Regions from separate parts of the Ralstonia sp. OTU4908 genome, predicted to be linked through region 2. Evidence: predicted binding sites of a transcription regulator. Region 2 holds the regulator's gene; each other region holds the start of a gene.

Region 1 (4,186 bases), on a different contig from region 2:
TGGCCGGCCTGGCCGATGGCGAGCCACGCATCCTGCAGCGGGACCAGCAAAGCATCCACCTCCGCGAGGATCGTCAGATCGTTGTTCGCGTTCGCCAACAGCAGGCGGCGCAGCATATAGTCGTACAGATTGTTCAGTTGCACGGCAATCTCGCCGCCGCGCTGGTGGTCCAGGCTGGCCTGCAGCCCCTGGCCGATGATCGAGATGGCCTTGTCGAACGCCCGCACCTTGGCCAGCACGTCGCCGCGCTGCATGGCGGCACTGGCCAGGTTGATGGCGGCGCGCGCGCCTTCAAACAGCATGGCGATCAGGCGGTGCGGATTGGCGTCTACCACGGACGTCTCGATGCCGACTTGCGCATAGGCACCGATGGCACGGCGTGCAGCGTACATGGAAATGGTCCTCGCTGTGGTCTGTTTGTTTTGGGTTGTGCTCTAAGCCTAAACCCGGCTTAGTTGTTGCTCGAAGTTTGCTTTGTAATGGCCGCAAGCTGCGTCGTCAGGTAATTGCTGGTGTTCGTCATGCTGGCCACCGCGGAGGACAACGCATTGAATTGCGTGTAGTACAGCGCCTGCTTGTTATCCAGGCGCGTCTGCATGGCGGTGATCTGGCTGGCAAGCGAAGTCAGCGAACTGTTGATCGAGTCCGTCTCGTTCTGCACCATGCCGCTGGACGACAGCAGGTTGGTCATCACAGTGTTGAGCTGGGCGGCGTAACCCCGCTGCACCGTGACCGTGCCGCGAGCGCCCAGCGGACCGCCTGCAATCTGCACGGTCAAGCCGTCGGTGGCGGAACCGGCAATGCCATACAGGTTCTGCCCCGAACCAGTCGCAGCCACGCCGTTGATGGTGCCCTGCACATCCACACCGTTGGTGGCCGTCGGGCTCGCGCCGAAGAGCGACGAAGCCCCCGCGCCCGATACCGAGACCGCCGACACGGAGCCAAACTGGCTATCGGTAATGCTCAGCACGCCGCCGGCATTGGCCGACACCGAAGCGTTGACCTTGGCGTTCTGCAGCGCGGTCGAAGCGTTGATCTGACTTTGAATCTGTGTGGCCAGCGTCGCGGCCGTGTAGCTGCCGGCCGCCAACGTCACGTTGACGGACACCCCGCTGATGTTGAACGCGAGCGTGTCGTTGACACCCGCCGTGATGGTCGTGTTGGCGGCGGCCGACCCTGTGAGCGTGCCCTGCGTCGCCAACTGCGTGACGTTGACGGCGTAGCTGCCGGCCTGCGTGGAATCCGAGAACGTCGGCACACTGACAAGCGAGTCGGTGGCCGTGCCGGTACCGGCAAACAAACCGGCAACCTGGCTGGGCGACTTTGCAATGGCAGCCGACAGCTTGGTGTTGTCCACCGACAGCGTGCCGTCGGAGTTCATCGTCACGCCCACGCTGCCGAGCGACTGGTAGTTGCCGTTGCCGACCGCCTGGCCCAGCACGTCGGTAATCTGGTTGATGAGCGTCTTGGTACTCACGTCGCCAGCGAGCGGGCCGTTGTTGGCCTTGTTGGCGGTGTCGATGTTGGTGAGCCCGTTCAGTTGCGTACGCAGCGCGTTGTAGCCGTTCACGAAGTTGGTGACGGCCGTGGTGGTGGCGGTCGGATCGTTGGCCACGGTCACGTTGGTACTGCCTGTCTTGGACAGCGTGAACGACGTGCCATCCACCACGTTCGACAACGTGTTGGTCGGGCTTTGCACGGCAATGCCGTTGATGGTGGCCAGGGCATTCTGGCCCGTGGTCACCTCGGTCATGTTCTGCGTGCCGGCCGGGTCTTGCGAGAGCAGCGATTGCAGCGTCGAGTCGCCCGACACCGAAATCTTCATCTCCGAGCTGGAACCGCCCGCGGTGGACGTCAGCACCAGACGGTACGGGCTGCCGCTGCCGTCGTTGACGATGCTGGCCGAGACGCCCAGGTTGGCCGAATTGATCGCATCACGGATGCCGGCAAGCGTGTTGTTGGACGAATCGATCGTGATCGAGCCGCCGGCGAGGTTGCCGTTCTGCGTGAACGTCGAACCGGTGTACTTGCCGCCGGAAAGCGAGCCGCCCGACACCGCGCCGAACGAGAACGAAATCGTGGTCGATGCGCCGCTGCCGATGGCGGTGGTGGTGGAAGCTTGCCCCTGCGCCGCCAGCACCTGCGATTGCGCAAGCTGCGTGACATTGACGGCGTAGGAACCTGCCGGTGCCGAGCCCGTCACCGATGCACTCAGCATCGAGGTGTCGTAGCCGCTGGCCTTCATGGCGCTGTAGTTCGATGCACTGGTCAGGCTCGACAGCGCAGTCTGGAAGGTCGACAGCGCACTCTTGAGCGTGCCCACCGCCGAAAGCTGCGTCTGGTACGAGCTTTGCTGCGTCTGCAGCTGCGTCAGCGGCTGGCTTTCCACCTTCATGAGGCTGGTCACCAGCGAATTGACGTCGATGCTCGTCCCGATGCCGGGAATGGAGATCGGCGGAACGTAGTTGCTGGTCGAGGAGGTGGTAGTGGTAGTCGCCATGATCGGGTCCGATAAGCATCTGCGCCGGCGGAAGTCTCTCTACACAACGGCACGGGCTGCCGCTTCTTTAGGGCAGGTTATGCAGGCGCCACCCACGAAAAAGGGGGGTATCCGACCAAAGAAAAAAGGCCGACGCCCCGAGGAGCGCCGGCCCTTAGCCTAACCGCCGGAGCGGCTGGACTGCATCCAACTGCCTGATTAGCCCTTCAGCAGGCTCAGGATGCTGTTCGGTGCCGAGTTGGCTTGCGCCAGCATCGCCGTACCCGCTTGCTGCAGGATGTTCTGACGGGTCATGTTCGAGGTTTCCGACGCATAGTCCGTATCGATCAAGGACGACTTGGCAGCCGACAGCGCGGTGTTGTTCGACGTCAGCGTGTTGATCGTCGAGTTCAGACCACTTTGCTGAGCACCCAGGTTGGCGCGAGCCGCCTTCAGGTTGGTCAGATCGGTGTCGATGGCCGCCTGTGCGGCGGTCGCGTTGGCAGTCGAGGTCACGCTCGTGCCGCTCAGCGTACCGAAGGTCGACAGGTTGGCGTTGGAGACCGAGGTCACATCGGTCGCCGCATTCTGGCCGTATTGGAACGTCGTGGACGTGACCGAACCGTCGAACAGCTTGTTGCCGTTGTAGTTCGCGTTGGTCTCGATGTTCTTGTTGGCGGTGGCCAGCTTCTGGTATTCCTTGTCCAGGTTGGCCTGGTCGGTGGTCGACAGACCGCCGTTGTTGGCTTCCACAGCCAGTTGGCGCATACGTTGCAGGTTGTTTTCAACCTGGCCCAGGTACGAGTCGGCCGTTTGCAGATACGACATCGCCTGGTTGGAGTTCTGGATACCTTGCGTTTGCGAGTTCAGCGTGGTGGTCAAGCTGGAGGCCACAGCATAAGCGGCGGCATCGTCCTTGGCGCTGTTCACGCGCAGGCCGGTCGACAGACGTTCCAGCGAGGTCTGCAGGGCATCCTTCGATGCAGACAGTGCTTGCTGCGTTTGCAGGGACGAGATGTTGGTATTGAGGCTGAGGGACATGACGGCTCCTAAGTTTCCCGATGGTTTGTTGCCCGTGTTTGCTAATTCCGGCTAGGCCGGGCAACGTGACCTGCAACTTGAAGGGGATCAGGTCTGCGTTGTACTCAGGTTATCGGTGGCCGCTGAGGAAAGTTTAGGGTCGCCTTGACAAATTTGTGCGTCGGCGGCGGTTTGGGCTTGCGGCCACCTGACTTCCGACACCCCTCCAAAAGAGGCGGTGCGTCTGCTTCTTGGCCGGCAGGCCCTCGGCTATACTCGTTCGACCAGTTCATAGGCGCCTGCATCTCTCTATATAGAGCGCCACACACGGCACAGATGGGGAGTTGCAAGCCCGCCGGACGGCCCAAGGCCTGCCGGCGGAAATAAGAGCTCGAAGCGAGCCCGCGTTTGACCCGCAACACCCACCATGCTCAATGTCCTGATCGTCGAACCGCACGATATCGCCCGTGTCGGCCTGCGCCAGATCCTCAAGGATTCGCGCCTGGCCCGCCAGATCGAGGCCGTGCCGGACCTGCGCGATGCCAATAACGACCTCCTCGCCCAGCGCGAGTGGGACGTCATGCTCTTCTCGGTGGAATCGGCCACCGGAGACGAATTCCAGACCATCAAGACCGTGCGCCAGCAGCATGCGCGTTTGGCCGTGCTGGCGCTGGGCCGCCACCCGGA
Region 2 (4,186 bases):
CAGCCACGGGTATTTCAACCTGAGCGGCAAACCCGGCACCGACATCAGGGGCCACATCCTGTCGATCGATGCCGATGCCTATCTGGAAGTCGATGCCAAGCTGATCCCGACACGGGCAGTGAGTGTCGCCGGCACGGCATTCGATTTTCGGCAGGCGGCGCCCATCGGGGCACGGCTGGACTGGCCTAACGCACAGTTGGCGCAGACCGGGGGATTCGACCACTGCTTCGTGCTGCGCAATTCGGCCTCGGACGGTCGTCCGCATGTGCGTCCGGTCGCGCGTCTGTATGAACCCGGCAGCGGCCGCGAGCTGACGGTGCTCACAGACCAACGCGGGCTTCAGTTCTACTCGGGCCACATGCTGGCAGGCACGCACGCGCAACGCAGCGGCTTGTGTCTGGAAGCGAGCGCGTTTCCGAACCAGGTCAACATGCCCGATGCGGAAGCGGTCATGCTGCGCCCGGGCCAGGTCTACCGGCAGCACACCGCATACCGCGTCTCGGTTGCCGGAGAAACCTGAACCGCGTTGAAGCGCGGCGTTGGATGTTCAATGCGCGGCTGCGGCCGCGCCGTGCATGACTTCGTGCGAGCCGCGGATGCCGTTGAACCAGGCGTTCAGCACCACGGCCACCAGCGTGCCCATCACGATGCCGCTGTGGGTGATGGGGCGCATCCAGTCCGGGAAGTGATGGAAGAAGGCCGGCGCCAGCGTCGGCATCATGCCGAAGCCGACCGACACCGCGATGATCAGCAGGTTGTGGCGCTGCTGCTGGAAATCCACCATGCCCAGCATGCGGATACCGGCTGCGGCCACCATGCCGAACATCACGATGCCCGCCCCGCCCAGCACGTATTGCGGCACCGATGCCACCACATACGAGAGCTTCGGAAACAGCCCCAGCACGATCAGCAGCACCCCGCCGGCCGCCGCCACATAGCGCGAGCGCACGCCCGTGATCGACACCAGCCCGATGTTCTGCGAGAACGACGTATGCGGGAACGTGTTGAACACCCCCGCCACCACCGTCGCCAGACCATCGGCACGCAGGCCGTTGGTCAGTTCATTGCGCGAGATCGGCTTGCCCACCACGTGCGCCAGCGCGAGGAACATGCCGGTCGACTCCACCAGCGTGATCACGATCACGATGCACATCGAGATGATGGCCGACAGCTCGAACTTCGGCATGCCGAAGTAGAACGGCGTCACCAGCGTCACCAGGGGTGCGGCGCTCGCGTCGGCGAGCGACACCTTGCCGAACGCCGCCGCCACCAGCGTGCCCGTCACGATACCCAGCAGCACGGCGATATTGCACAGCAGTGCGTTACCGAACTTGGTCAGCAGCAGGATCGTCACCAGCACGAGCGCCGCAATGGCGAGGCCGAACGGATCGCCAAACGCCGGGTTCGGCACCATGTGGCGCACGCCGTCCACCACCTGCGGAATCATCTGCTGGCCGCCCGCAGCCCAGTTGATCCCCACGCTCAGCAGCGAAAAACCGATCAGCATGATGACCGTGCCCGTCACCACGCGCGGGAAGAGGCCGAGCAGCCGCCCCATCAGCGGTGCAACGGCAATGCCGAACACGCCGGAAACGATCGACGCCCCGAAGATGCCGGGCAGCCCCATGCCGGGCTCCACACCGATGGCGATCATCGGGGCAACCGCGGCAAACGTGACGCCCATCATGACCGGCAGGCGGATCCCGAACATCAGGAAACCGAGCGATTGGATCAGCGTGCCGATCCCAGCCGCAAACAGGTCGCAATTGACGAGATAGGAGAGATCGCTCTTTGACAGGCCGAGCGCATTGCCGACAATCAGCGGCACGGCGATCGCCCCGGCGTACATCACCAGCAGGTGTTGCAGCCCCAGCGCGAACAGGCGCGGCAGCGGCAGAAATTCGTTGACGGGATCGGCAGCGGCGCCGGTGATTGTCGACGAAGAGGGCGAGGGTTGGCCGGGGGATTGGCGCATTGTCTGTCTCCTGGGGCCGCCCCCGTGTCAATGCCGGGAGCGTGCTTTAGGCGGATGGCGCGGGTTCCATTCGCCAGCATTCATGCGGCGTGATGCCGCGTATTTGCCGGAATCTTGGAGGGGCGCCATTTTTCTGTCAACAATTACATACGTTTTTTGTGTACATATTTTGCGTTCTGAAACGCATGTGCGCCGTGATCTACCTGTTTCACGCCTCCAAGCGCGCCTCGTAACCGAGGCCCCAAAGAAAAAGCGCGGCCGCGACATGAGTCGCTGACCGCGCAGTAGAAATACCTGGCAGGTAAAGCTGGGACCAAGAGCCGCCATCCAACCCAGTGAAGCAGAGGGTTTTGTTAGCAGCTCTCAGCCGACCTCATATCAGGTCGGCGTCGGCAGCCATGCGCGATCGCGCAGGCGCGAACGGATGCGGGCAATCGCCTGGCTGTGGATCTGGCACACGCGCGATTCCGACACGCCCATCACGGCGCCGATTTCACGCAGGTTCAGATCCTGCTCGTAGTAGAGGCTCATCATGAGCTTTTCGCGCTCGGGCAGTCCCTCGATGGCAGCGACCACCGATTCGCGCAGGTCGTGGTTCAGCAGCTGGTCCAGCGGCGTGGCGTCGTTCTCGGGTGCGCGGTTCTCGATGAAGGCGTCGGCGTCTTCACGGTCGAAATCTTCGTAATACAGCAACTGGCTGCCTTGCAGGTCGACCAGTTGCTTCTGGTATTCGGCCAGCGACATGCCCAGCGCTACGGCAATCTCGGTTTCGGTGGGCGCGCGGCCCTTCTGCTGCTGCAGCTTCTGGATTGCCTGCTCGATCGTGCGCGCGTTGCGGCGCAGGCCGCGCGGCAGCCAATCCGAGCCGCGCAGTTCGTCCAGGATCGCGCCGCGGATACGCTGGGCCGCGTAGAACTCGAACTGCACACCCTGCGTTTCCTCATAGCGCGACAGCGCATCGAGCAAACCCATCATGCCGGCCTGGATCAGGTCGTCCAGCTCAACGCTGGCCGGCAGCTTGACCATCATCTGGTTGGCAATGCGACGCACGAGCGGTGCGTACGTGGCCATCTCGTCGGACTTGGTCTTGCGACCGGTTGCGGTGTACATATCCATGCCTGCCTTTGACGCTTCGTTCATGCTGCGCCTCAATAAACCAATTCGGCCGCGCGTGCGGTGGCGCCGGGTGTCGCTGTCGATGCCGACATTGACGTTGCTTGCGCCGATTCATCTGCCGGCTCCTGAGCCGGTGCCCGCGCCGACATGACCACCCGTGACGGCGCACTGCCATCACCGGCTTGGGCCTCGGCGCTGGCCCAGCTCAACATTTCTTCGGCAAGCTGGCGGAAGGCCATGGCCGAAGGCGATGCGGGAAACGCACTCGCCACGGGCTTGCCGAGCGAGAGCGCGAGTTCTACGTGCCGGTCCTCGGGGAGGTAGCCGGCGAAATCGATCCGGGTGTTCAGGTACTGGCCCACGGTGTTGGCCAGGTTGCCGAACACGCGCACGGCGGAATCCACCGAATGCGCGCCGCATACGACGGTGCGGATGCCTGCGCCGCCTTGCAGCACGGCGGTTTTCTTGAGCAGCGTGTACGCGCTCTTGATGCCTTCCGGGCCATCCGAGAAGGTCAGCAGCACGTCGTCGCACGCTTCGGCCACGGTGCCGAGCGCCCGCGTGCCGAAATGCGCGGCCACCAGCGTCACATCCGCCGTCTCGTCGTGCTGCTCGAGCACACCGGCCATGGCCAGCACGGTCTGCGCGCTCACCACAGCGGTATCGCGGCCCATGCCGGACAGCGCGATGCGCAGGTTGTCGACAAAGTCATCGACCTGCTCTTCCGCGCCGATCACGAGCACGCGGCGGGCAGCGGCATGACCCAGCATGCGCCGCAGCCCTGCGGCTTGATCCTTGGCGAATGGCGTCGTCATGGTCGCCCCCTTGTCAGGCGAAATCGAAAGCGGCCAGGCCGGGTTCGCGGTTGCCTGCGTTGCGTGACACCGCACCCTGGGCCACGAGCAGTGATTCGTCCGAATCCAGCGTGAACGACGACTGCTCCGCACCGGCCCGGAACGAGCGGTGGATCAGCAGCTTCTTGTTCGGCACCGCAATGTCTTCCGGCACTCGCTGGCCGTACGAGACGTAGTGCAGCGGCAGGCGGCGGCGGATCATCACGTCCATCGCGTGGCCCACGGAGGCAGCCTCGTCGAT
Region 3 (4,186 bases), on a different contig from region 2:
CTTTCGCCGCGCGTGATTGCTGCGCGGTCGTCTTAATGCCTGTCTGCTGCTCTTGCTGCTCTTGCTGCTCTTGCTGCTGTTGCTACATCGCGCTAGCTGTTCTGAATGGCCGCCAGCATCGACTTGATCTTTTGCGTCACGATGCTCAGGTCGGCCTCGTAGCGCACGGTGTTGTCGGCAAAGCGCATGCGCTCACCGTCCATGTCGACCGTGTTGCCGTCGATGGACGGCTGCTGCGACGTGCGGTACTGCACCTCGCCCTGCAGCGCCTTGGTCTGCTGCGAGAGCGATGCCTGCATCAGCGACACATCGCCGGCCGGCGCGCCATCCACACTCAGGTGGCCCGCAGCCGTTGCCGACATCGGCAGGCTGTTACCGCCTTGCTGGCCGACCGCCTTCTGCAGCGCCGACTGAAAGTCGAAGTCGCGTGCCTTGTAGTTGGGCGTATCGGCGTTGGCGATGTTCGAGGCCAGAATCTGGTGCCGCTGCGAGCGCAGGTGCAACGCCTGCTCCTGAAAACCGAACAACTGATCCAGCTTGTCGACCATGTCTGTCATTCCTTGCGCGTGGCGTCCTGGTGATTGCTGCCACCCGCCGGGGTTGCGTTCCGTCTTGCGTTTGCTTGTTGCGCGTTCCGTTCGGCAGGAGGGCCCGGCATCAGCGGCCCCTTCAAAACCGCCGATGCCGTCTCCAAAACCGCTGAACCGCTTGTCTTGCTGAGTTGCCGTCATGCAGCCTCAGTGGAAAAGACCTGTCTGCGAATCCAGAGGTTGGCCGGGAAACCTTCCACCGGGGCAGGCTGTACGGCCAGGAACCGCACAACGCCAGGGACTTCACCACGTTGCAAAGTCTAGGGGCCGGTGTGCAAGACCATTCGTCCGAATAAGGGGGGGATTGGCCGACATTTCCGCATTTGGCGCTCGCGCACGCGTGGCTACACTTCACTGGACTTTTGATGAAGGGGCTCTCCATGTCCACGCGGTTTGCGCGCAGCGCGCACCACCCGACCCGACCTGCCACCAAGGCCATGCCGCTGGCGGGGCGCCAGCGCAAGCTGCTGCTGATCCTGGCGCTGGGCCTGCTGGCCAGCGTCGTGCACCCGATCCTGGCGCATGCACAGGGCATGGTGCGCGTCGGCTATCCGCCGGCCCAGGCTCCAGTGGCGCAGCAGGCCGCGCAGCCCACCACCATCCAGGGCCCGAACGCCATCCAGATGCAGATTCAGCAACAGCTGCAGTCGCAACTGGACATCCTGGGCGGCACGAATGAGACGGGCGTGCCACGTGCGTCGGTGGAAGTTGGCCCCGTGGATGCACGCGTGGCCAACCAGCCTTGCGACCAGATCGACCTGATGCTGCCCGCGGCCAACCGCCTGCGCGGCCGTATACAAGTAGGCGTGCGCTGCCGGTCGCCGCATGCCTGGGCGGCCTGGGTGCCGGCCACGATTCAGATTACGGGGACGTATTACGTCGCCTCGCACCAGCTGTCGCCGGGCAAGACGCTCGATCTGGGCGATCTGGAGGCCCGTACCGGCGATCTCTCCACGCTGCCGGCGTCGGTCGTGCAGCAGCCGGCCGATGTGGTGGGACATGTACTGCTCACCAGCGTGGCCGCCAACCAGCCGCTGCGCGCGGAAAGCCTGCGCCTGCCGATGGCGGTGCAGGCCGGCCAGACCGTCAAGCTCATTGCCGAGGGCGGTGGCTTCCAGGTCAGCAGCGACGGTCGGGCCTTGAACCAGGCCGCTGTAGGCCAAGTGGCCCAGGTGCGAACCGCCAACGGCAATGTCGTCTCGGGCATCGCACAGTCCGCCGGCGTCGTGGCGATCCAGTTTTAAGATCAAATTGATAACGGCGGATCACTTTTCTGCTGTGATGCGTAATCGATACCTGCCGCTAAAGTTTGGGCCGGGGTTGGCCGATATGGGTGTTAGGATGAACGCGCTCTTCGGAGACACCCGTGAAAATCAACCATATCGTGAACAACACGCCGGCCGTTGCGCCGACCAAGGACGCTGCGTCCGGGTCGACGCGCGCCACCGGCTCGTCCCCGGCCACCACGACGGCTTCGGGCACCACGCGCCACACTGGCGATTCGCCGTCGCTGTCGGTCCAACAAGTCTCGCGCCAAGTGGGCAGCGGCGACTTCGACGCCGCGCGCGTCGAGCAGATCCGCACTGCCATTCAGAACGGCACGCTCAAGATGGACGCCGGCAAGATCGCCGATGCGGCGCTTTCCGACGCGCAATCGCTGCTCTCCACGCGCTCCAAGAAGGTCTGACGGGGATTTCCCGTCGTCCGTCCCCTGTATTTTCCGACGCCGCCGGTCCGTTCGGACTGATCGCGGCGGGGCGGTGTGCCAGCCGGCGGCTGCCCAAGCTTCCAAGCCTGAGCCTGAGGTAGTCACCATGGACAACACACTGCTGATCCGCACCCTTGCCGACGAGCAGGAACTGCTGCGCGCCGCCACCCTCACCCTGGATGCCGAAGCGCAGGCGTTGCGCGATGGCGACATGGTCGAGCTCGAACGCATCACCCAGACCAAGCAAAAACAGCTCGCCGCCCTGGGTGAGGCCGACCGCGACCGCCGCCTGTGGTGGGCCCAGCATGGCGGGGCCGATCCGTACGGGCTGGTCAAATACCTGCGCACCGACGAAAACGCCAGCCGCCTGTTCGACGAGAACCTGGCCTTGGCCCGCCTGCTGCGCCAGCGCAACATCGACAACGGCACCCTGATCGACCTGCGCCTGCGCGCCACGCAGAACGCACTGTCTGTCCTGCATGCCGCAAACAACGGCGGCGGCACGCCCTACGGCCGTGACGGCAAACAGCCGCTGTCGATGCCGCGCTTCTCGGTGGTCGCGCAATAAGCCACCAGAACCCATCTTTTGAGCACAAAAGCCGCCCTTTACGCCCACGTCAATGGGCGTGAAGTGGGGCTAGCTGCTGCCGTCTGATCCTGCTATGTATAGAGGGGTCTAGCACACCACCAATCGGGGTAAACAAAAAGGTTTACATCCCATTGATGGGTGCAACAAGCATGCTGGGGATTTATTCTGCGATTTCGGCGGAGTTAATCCTCCGCGCCTGGCGACATAAACAAGAAAAACCGGAAGGAAATTGCGCCTAATGGCGTGCCAAGGTTTCGGCCCGACGGCACCGCACCGCGGTGACTGCCGGTTGAACGGGGAAATATACCGAGACCGCGCGCTAAAAGCATTTTCCATGGGCACGGCCGCATTCATTTTGGACCGCAGGTTCAAATATAGACGCGGCAACAAGCTGATTCCGGAAATGGACAAACAAACCATAACCAGACAGGCGGCGCAGTGAAATCAATCGTAGTGGAGGCACACCCTTTGGTGCGTGCCGGCGCGACCCATGTGTTGCAATCCCTGCCGGCCATTAGCGAGGTGGTCAGCGTCGAGCCGGACGAAGCCCTCTTTGAAAATCTTGCGGCGCATGCGGACGCCGAATTGGCCCTGATCGGCCTGCCCTTGCCCGGCATCGACGATCTGCCGGCCCTCTCGCGGCTGTTGCAGCAGCCCCATCCCCGACACGTTGCCGTGCTCGGCGAAACCGATTCCGCCGCGCATGTGCGCACGCTGATGCAATTGAATGTTTCGGCCTATCTGCTGAAAAGCTATTCCGGCAAATTGATTGCGGCAGCTTTGGAATTGGTGCTCGCGGGCGGCCGTTATGTGCCGGCATCGATTGTGCTGACACGGCCCGAAGCCAATGCGGCAGGTTCTTCCAGCGGAAATGGTAATGACGATTGCGCCTTGCTCGGCCTGACACAGCGTCAATATGAGATTCTGGTCTTGCTCTCACGCGGGCATCCGGTCAAAACCATCAGCCGCATGCTGAGCATTTCCGAGGCGACAACAAAGGCGCATATCAACGCGCTGTATCGTCGGCTCGAAGTACGCAGCCGTACCGAGGCCGTCTTTGTTGCTACGCAGCGCGGCGCCATGCTGCTGAATCAGCCGAACATTGGAGCGGAGACCGCTCCGCCGCCCGCCCGGCCGCTGCGCCTGGCGCGCACAGGCTGACGCCAGCCCTGGCCGGTTGTCCACACGACAAAAAACGGCGCCCGGAATCCGGACGCCGTTGCACATGGCCGCCCACGCTGTCGAGACGCGGGCGGCGACAAGGAAAGCAGATCGCGAAAAGCTTAAAACTTTGCGCGG
Region 4 (4,186 bases), on a different contig from region 2:
CGTTCGGGTTGGACGCATCCGAGTTGGGGATGCGCACGAACACCGAATCGCCCGCCACCGAATTCGGCATCGAGATGTTCTGGGACACCTGCACCACGGGTGGCTGGCCGCTGCCGACGTATTGCACGGAACCGCCGGTGTTGGTGAACGGATCGGTCGTGCCGTTGGCGCCGCCAAACAGGGCTACGCCCGCGGCATCGCGCTGATTGGCCGTCGACAGCAGTTGCTGGTACTGCTGCTTGACCTGCGCCAGCACACCAACGCGCTGTGACTCCGTCATCAGCGAGGTGTTGGCGCCCACCAAGGTCTGCTTGCCCTGCTGCAGCGTGGTCACCAGGTTGGTCAGCGCCGAAGACACGCTGGTCAGGCGCGCGTCGGTGGTGTCACGGTTGGACTGGTATTGGTCGTTGGTGTCCTGCGTTTGCTGCAATTGCGCCATCTGACCAAACGCGCTGGGGTTGTCGCCCGCACTGGTGAGCGCGATGCCGCTCGCAATCTGCTGCTGCAGCGTGAGCAGGTTCGATTGCGTGTTCTGCATCGAAGCGGAAGACGCGGCAAAGAATTGGGCGCTACTGACTCGCATGATCGGTCCGGACGAAGGGCTTTAGGACGTTATCGGCAGGCGGGGCGTTTTCTTCAGCTGCCCGATCAGCCGCCGGCAATCGACAGCAGGCTGGCGAACAGCGAATTGGCCGTCTGCATTACCTTGGCGGAGGCCTGGTAGGCCTGCTGGTATTTCATCAGGTTCATCGCCTCCTCATCCAGGTTCACCCCCGACACCGACTGCTGCTGTTGCGTGGAGCTGGCCAGCAGCGCCTTCTGCGAGGTCAGGTTGGTGCTGGCGCGGTTGGCCTGCACACCCACCTGGGTGACGAGGTTGTTCCACGCCGAGCCGATCGAGGTCGTGCCGCCGTCCAGCAGATTGCTGTTGCGCAGCTTGGCCAGCGCGCTGGCGTTGCGGTTGTCGGTGCTGTTGGCGGTGTTGGCCGAAATGGCGAATGTGTCACCGTTGCCGGGCGAACCCGAAAGCTTCATCTGTACGCCGTTGAACGCGTACGTCGCGCCCTGCGTGTACGGTGCCGTGCCGCCCGCGTACGTGGTCGACGTGCCGCCCACCGTGACGGTGACGCTGCCCGGGAAGCCCGACAGCGAGCCGCCAACGGCCGAGCTGTACGTCAGGTTGATCGGCGAGGTGAGCGGCGATCCGGCATACGTGCTGTCCACGCCCAGCGACGACACCGAGGCGCTGCCCGTGTTGTTGCTGCCCTGGTTGAGCACCACCGGCGACGCTGCGGCCACGTTGTGGTAGTCGGTGGTGAGCGTCTGCATGGTGGCCGCCGCGTTGGCGGTCGGGCGCACCAGGAACGAGTCACCGCTGTTCATCGTGCCCGACAGGTTGAGCGTGACACCGTCGATCGTGGTCGGCCAGCTCGACACCGTTACGGAGGCGAAGCCGTCCGGATAGTGCGAAACGGTGTAGGCGCCGCCCTGGTACTTGACCTGGTAGTCGTAGCCCTGCCCCGCATTGGCGTTGGTGATGCTGGCGGTGAGCGAGCCGCTGCCGGTGTTGTTGGTGCTGGGCGCGACGCTCGGGTTGGCCACGGAGAAGAGGTCCGTGCCCATCTTGCCGTTGGCGTCCATGCCGAGTTTGTTCTGCGCGTTCACGTCGGCCGACACGGCCGTGGCCAGGCGGCCAAGGCTGTTCTGCGCCGGAATGAGCGTGTTGTTGCGGAAATCCATCAGGCCGCCCAGCGCCCCGCCGCCGAGCTGGCTGTCGTCGATGTTGACCGTGCCGCCCGGGCTCTTGTAGCCCACCGACAATTGCGTCGGGTCGTACTGCGACGGCACCGCCGTCAGCTGGTAGCTCTGGTTGCCCTGCACGAGCGCCTGGCCGTTGCCCACGTAGATGTTGAACTGGCCGTCGCCGGTCTGTACCACGCTGGCCTTGATCGACTGATTGAGCGTCTGGACAAGCTGGTCGCGCTGGTCGCGCAGATCGTTTGCCGGCTGACCGGTCGACGCTTCCGCCTTGGAAATCTGGTCGTTCAACGCGGCGATCTGCTGCGCGGTGCCATTGACCGCGCTGATCTGCGTCTGCACCTGCGTGTTGACCTGGCTGTTGAGCGAACTCAACTGGCCGGCAATCGAATTGAAGCGGCTTTGCAGGCCGGCTGCAGCGTTCAGGAAAACCTGGCGCGCGGTGGTGTCCGAAGGCTTGGAGGCCAGGCCATCGGCAGCGTTGAAGAAGCTGGTGAGCGACGAAGTCAGGCCGCTGTTGCTGTCCGACATGTACTTGCTCAGGCCCGACACCAGGCTGTTGAGCTGATCGGCTGCGCTGGTCGAGGCCTGACCGCTTTGCACCTGTGCCGTCAGGAACTGGTCGTAGATGCGCTTGACGGTCGTGACGTTGGCGCCCTGGCCGAGATAGCCCACGCCCGCGTAGAGCGGAATGTTTTCCGTCTGCACGGCTTCCTGGCGCGAATAGCCGGGCGTGCTGGCGTTGGCAATGTTGTTGCCGGTCACCTGCAGGTTGATATCGGCCACCCGCAGGCCGGACGCGCCAATATTCAGAAGGGAGCTGCTCATAGTTGTCTCGGTGCGGGCAGCACGAAGCCGCCGAAATAAGCTCTAGAAACAACATCGGCCGGACAAGAACAAACTTGAGCCGGCCGATGTTGCAAAATATGCTTACTAAGTCACTTAGGCGATCTGCTTGAGCACCGCCATGATCTTGTGGGCGTAGTTCGGATCGGTGGCGTAGCCTGCGCGCTGCAAGCCCTTGGCGAACGACGCCGCATCGTTGCCGTTGCCGGCTGCCACGACGTTGCTGTAGCGGGGGTTGTTGGCCAACAGATTGGCGTAGTCCTTGAACGCCTCGGCGTACGAGCTGTAGGCGCGGAACTTCTCCTGAACCTTGTGGGCGACGCCGCCGATGTATTCGGTGGTGGTCACCGTGGCAGTCTTGCCGGCCCACGAGCCACCGGCCTTGATGCCGAACAGGTTGTGCGTGTTCGTGCCGTCCTTTGCCTTGATCTCGCGGCGGCCCCAGCCGGACTCCAGCGCGGCATGGCCGATCATGAAGTTGGCCGGAATGCCGGTTTCCTGCGCAGCCTGCGATGCGTGGCCGATCAGCTTGTTGTAGAAGCTGGTCATGCGCTCGCCGCGCGGCTCCGATGCCACCGTCGACAGATCGACCTCGGGCGGCGCGCTTGGACTCTGCGCCTGCGCGTCCGCCTGCTTGCGCAACGCGGCCAGCGCACGCTGCACGCGTTCTTCCAGGCCCGGGCGCGGCACGGTGCTGATGCCCGAGCCGTCGTCTTCCGTGCCGGGCGCAACAGCTGCAGCCATGCTGTTGAGCGACGAACGGGCGATGGCCTTGGCGGCATCGCTAGTGGCACCGGCGGCCCCCGGCAGCGCGGTATTGGTCGCCGTCGTATTGGACAGCGCGGTATTCACCTTGCCACCCGCATCCGGGTTCACATGGTTGGCCTGACGCAGCATCTGCTTCAAGAGCTGATCTGCCACGCCCACGCCGCGCGAGGCCATGGTCTGCGACAGCTGCTGGTCGAGCATCGACGTGTACATCTTGCTTGAAGACGAATCGAGCGGCCCGTTCTGCGGCGATGCATCGCGCATCTGCTTGAGCATCATGTTCACGAAGATCGCGTCGAACTGCTTGGCGACGGTCTTGGCCGCGCCGTTCGGATCGGTACGCGCCGTCTGCTTGAGCGACTCGAACCCTCGGGAATCGAGCGCCAGGCGGCTGGTGAGGTCGGTTTGGTTCATCGTGGCCTCCGCAGCGTCAGATGATTTCCAGGTCGGCGCGCAGCGCGTTGGCCGCCTTCATCGCCTGCAGGATCGAGATCAGGTCTTGCGGGTTGGCGCCAATCGCGTTGATGGCCTTGACCACATCCGCCAGGTTGGTGCCGCCCTTGACGTTGATGAGGCTGCCGCCTTGCTGCTTGACCTCGATGTTCGAGCGCGCGCCCGCCACCGTCTGCCCTTGCGAGAAGGGCGCGGGCTGGCTCACCACCGGGTCCGTGCTGATGGTGACCGACAGGCTGCCGTGCGCCACCGCGCAGGGCTCGAGCTTGACGAGCTGGTTCATCACCACTGAGCCCGTGCGGGCGTTGACCACCACACGCGCGGCGGCCAGCGCCGGCGTAACGTCAATGTTCTGCAGCTT

What was found. The regulator FliA, encoded in region 2, starts transcription of late flagellar genes. The targets are predictions, from matches to a motif close to CTAAAGTTTNNNNNNNNNNNGCCGNTA.
Region 1: a site for FliA is predicted at 2,545-2,571, ahead of fliD (flagellar filament capping protein FliD). Genes of this name have one in related genera too.
Region 3: a site for FliA is predicted at 1,894-1,920, ahead of flgM (flagellar biosynthesis anti-sigma factor FlgM). Genes of this name have one in related genera too.
Region 4: a site for FliA is predicted at 2,639-2,665, ahead of flgK (flagellar hook-associated protein FlgK). Genes of this name have one in related genera too.

Annotation. Positions count from the first base shown of each region.
Region 1 covers NZ_JASATD010000001.1:376,971-381,156, reverse strand. The annotation lists gene fliS (flagellar export chaperone FliS) at 1-392, opposite strand, end outside; gene fliD (flagellar filament capping protein FliD) at 452-2,500, opposite strand; gene AAHM38_RS01725 (flagellin N-terminal helical domain-containing protein) at 2,699-3,520, opposite strand; gene AAHM38_RS01720 (LuxR C-terminal-related transcriptional regulator) at 3,927-4,186, shown strand, end outside.
Region 2 covers NZ_JASATD010000003.1:185,163-189,348, forward strand. The annotation lists gene AAHM38_RS04380 (aldose epimerase family protein) at 1-520, shown strand, start outside; gene AAHM38_RS04385 (nucleobase:cation symporter-2 family protein) at 548-1,975, opposite strand; gene AAHM38_RS04390 (RNA polymerase sigma factor FliA) at 2,354-3,115, opposite strand; gene AAHM38_RS04395 (MinD/ParA family ATP-binding protein) at 3,124-3,906, opposite strand; gene flhF (flagellar biosynthesis protein FlhF) at 3,920-4,186, opposite strand, start outside.
Region 3 covers NZ_JASATD010000001.1:353,907-358,092, reverse strand. The annotation lists gene flgB (flagellar basal body rod protein FlgB) at 93-548, opposite strand; gene flgA (flagellar basal body P-ring formation chaperone FlgA) at 971-1,834, shown strand; gene flgM (flagellar biosynthesis anti-sigma factor FlgM) at 1,957-2,277, shown strand; gene AAHM38_RS01595 (flagella synthesis protein FlgN) at 2,405-2,866, shown strand; gene AAHM38_RS01590 (LuxR C-terminal-related transcriptional regulator) at 3,326-4,048, shown strand; gene AAHM38_RS01585 (porin) at 4,171-4,186, opposite strand, start outside.
Region 4 covers NZ_JASATD010000001.1:363,708-367,893, reverse strand. The annotation lists gene flgL (flagellar hook-associated protein FlgL) at 1-583, opposite strand, end outside; gene flgK (flagellar hook-associated protein FlgK) at 649-2,586, opposite strand; gene flgJ (flagellar assembly peptidoglycan hydrolase FlgJ) at 2,701-3,786, opposite strand; gene AAHM38_RS01645 (flagellar basal body P-ring protein FlgI) at 3,803-4,186, opposite strand, start outside.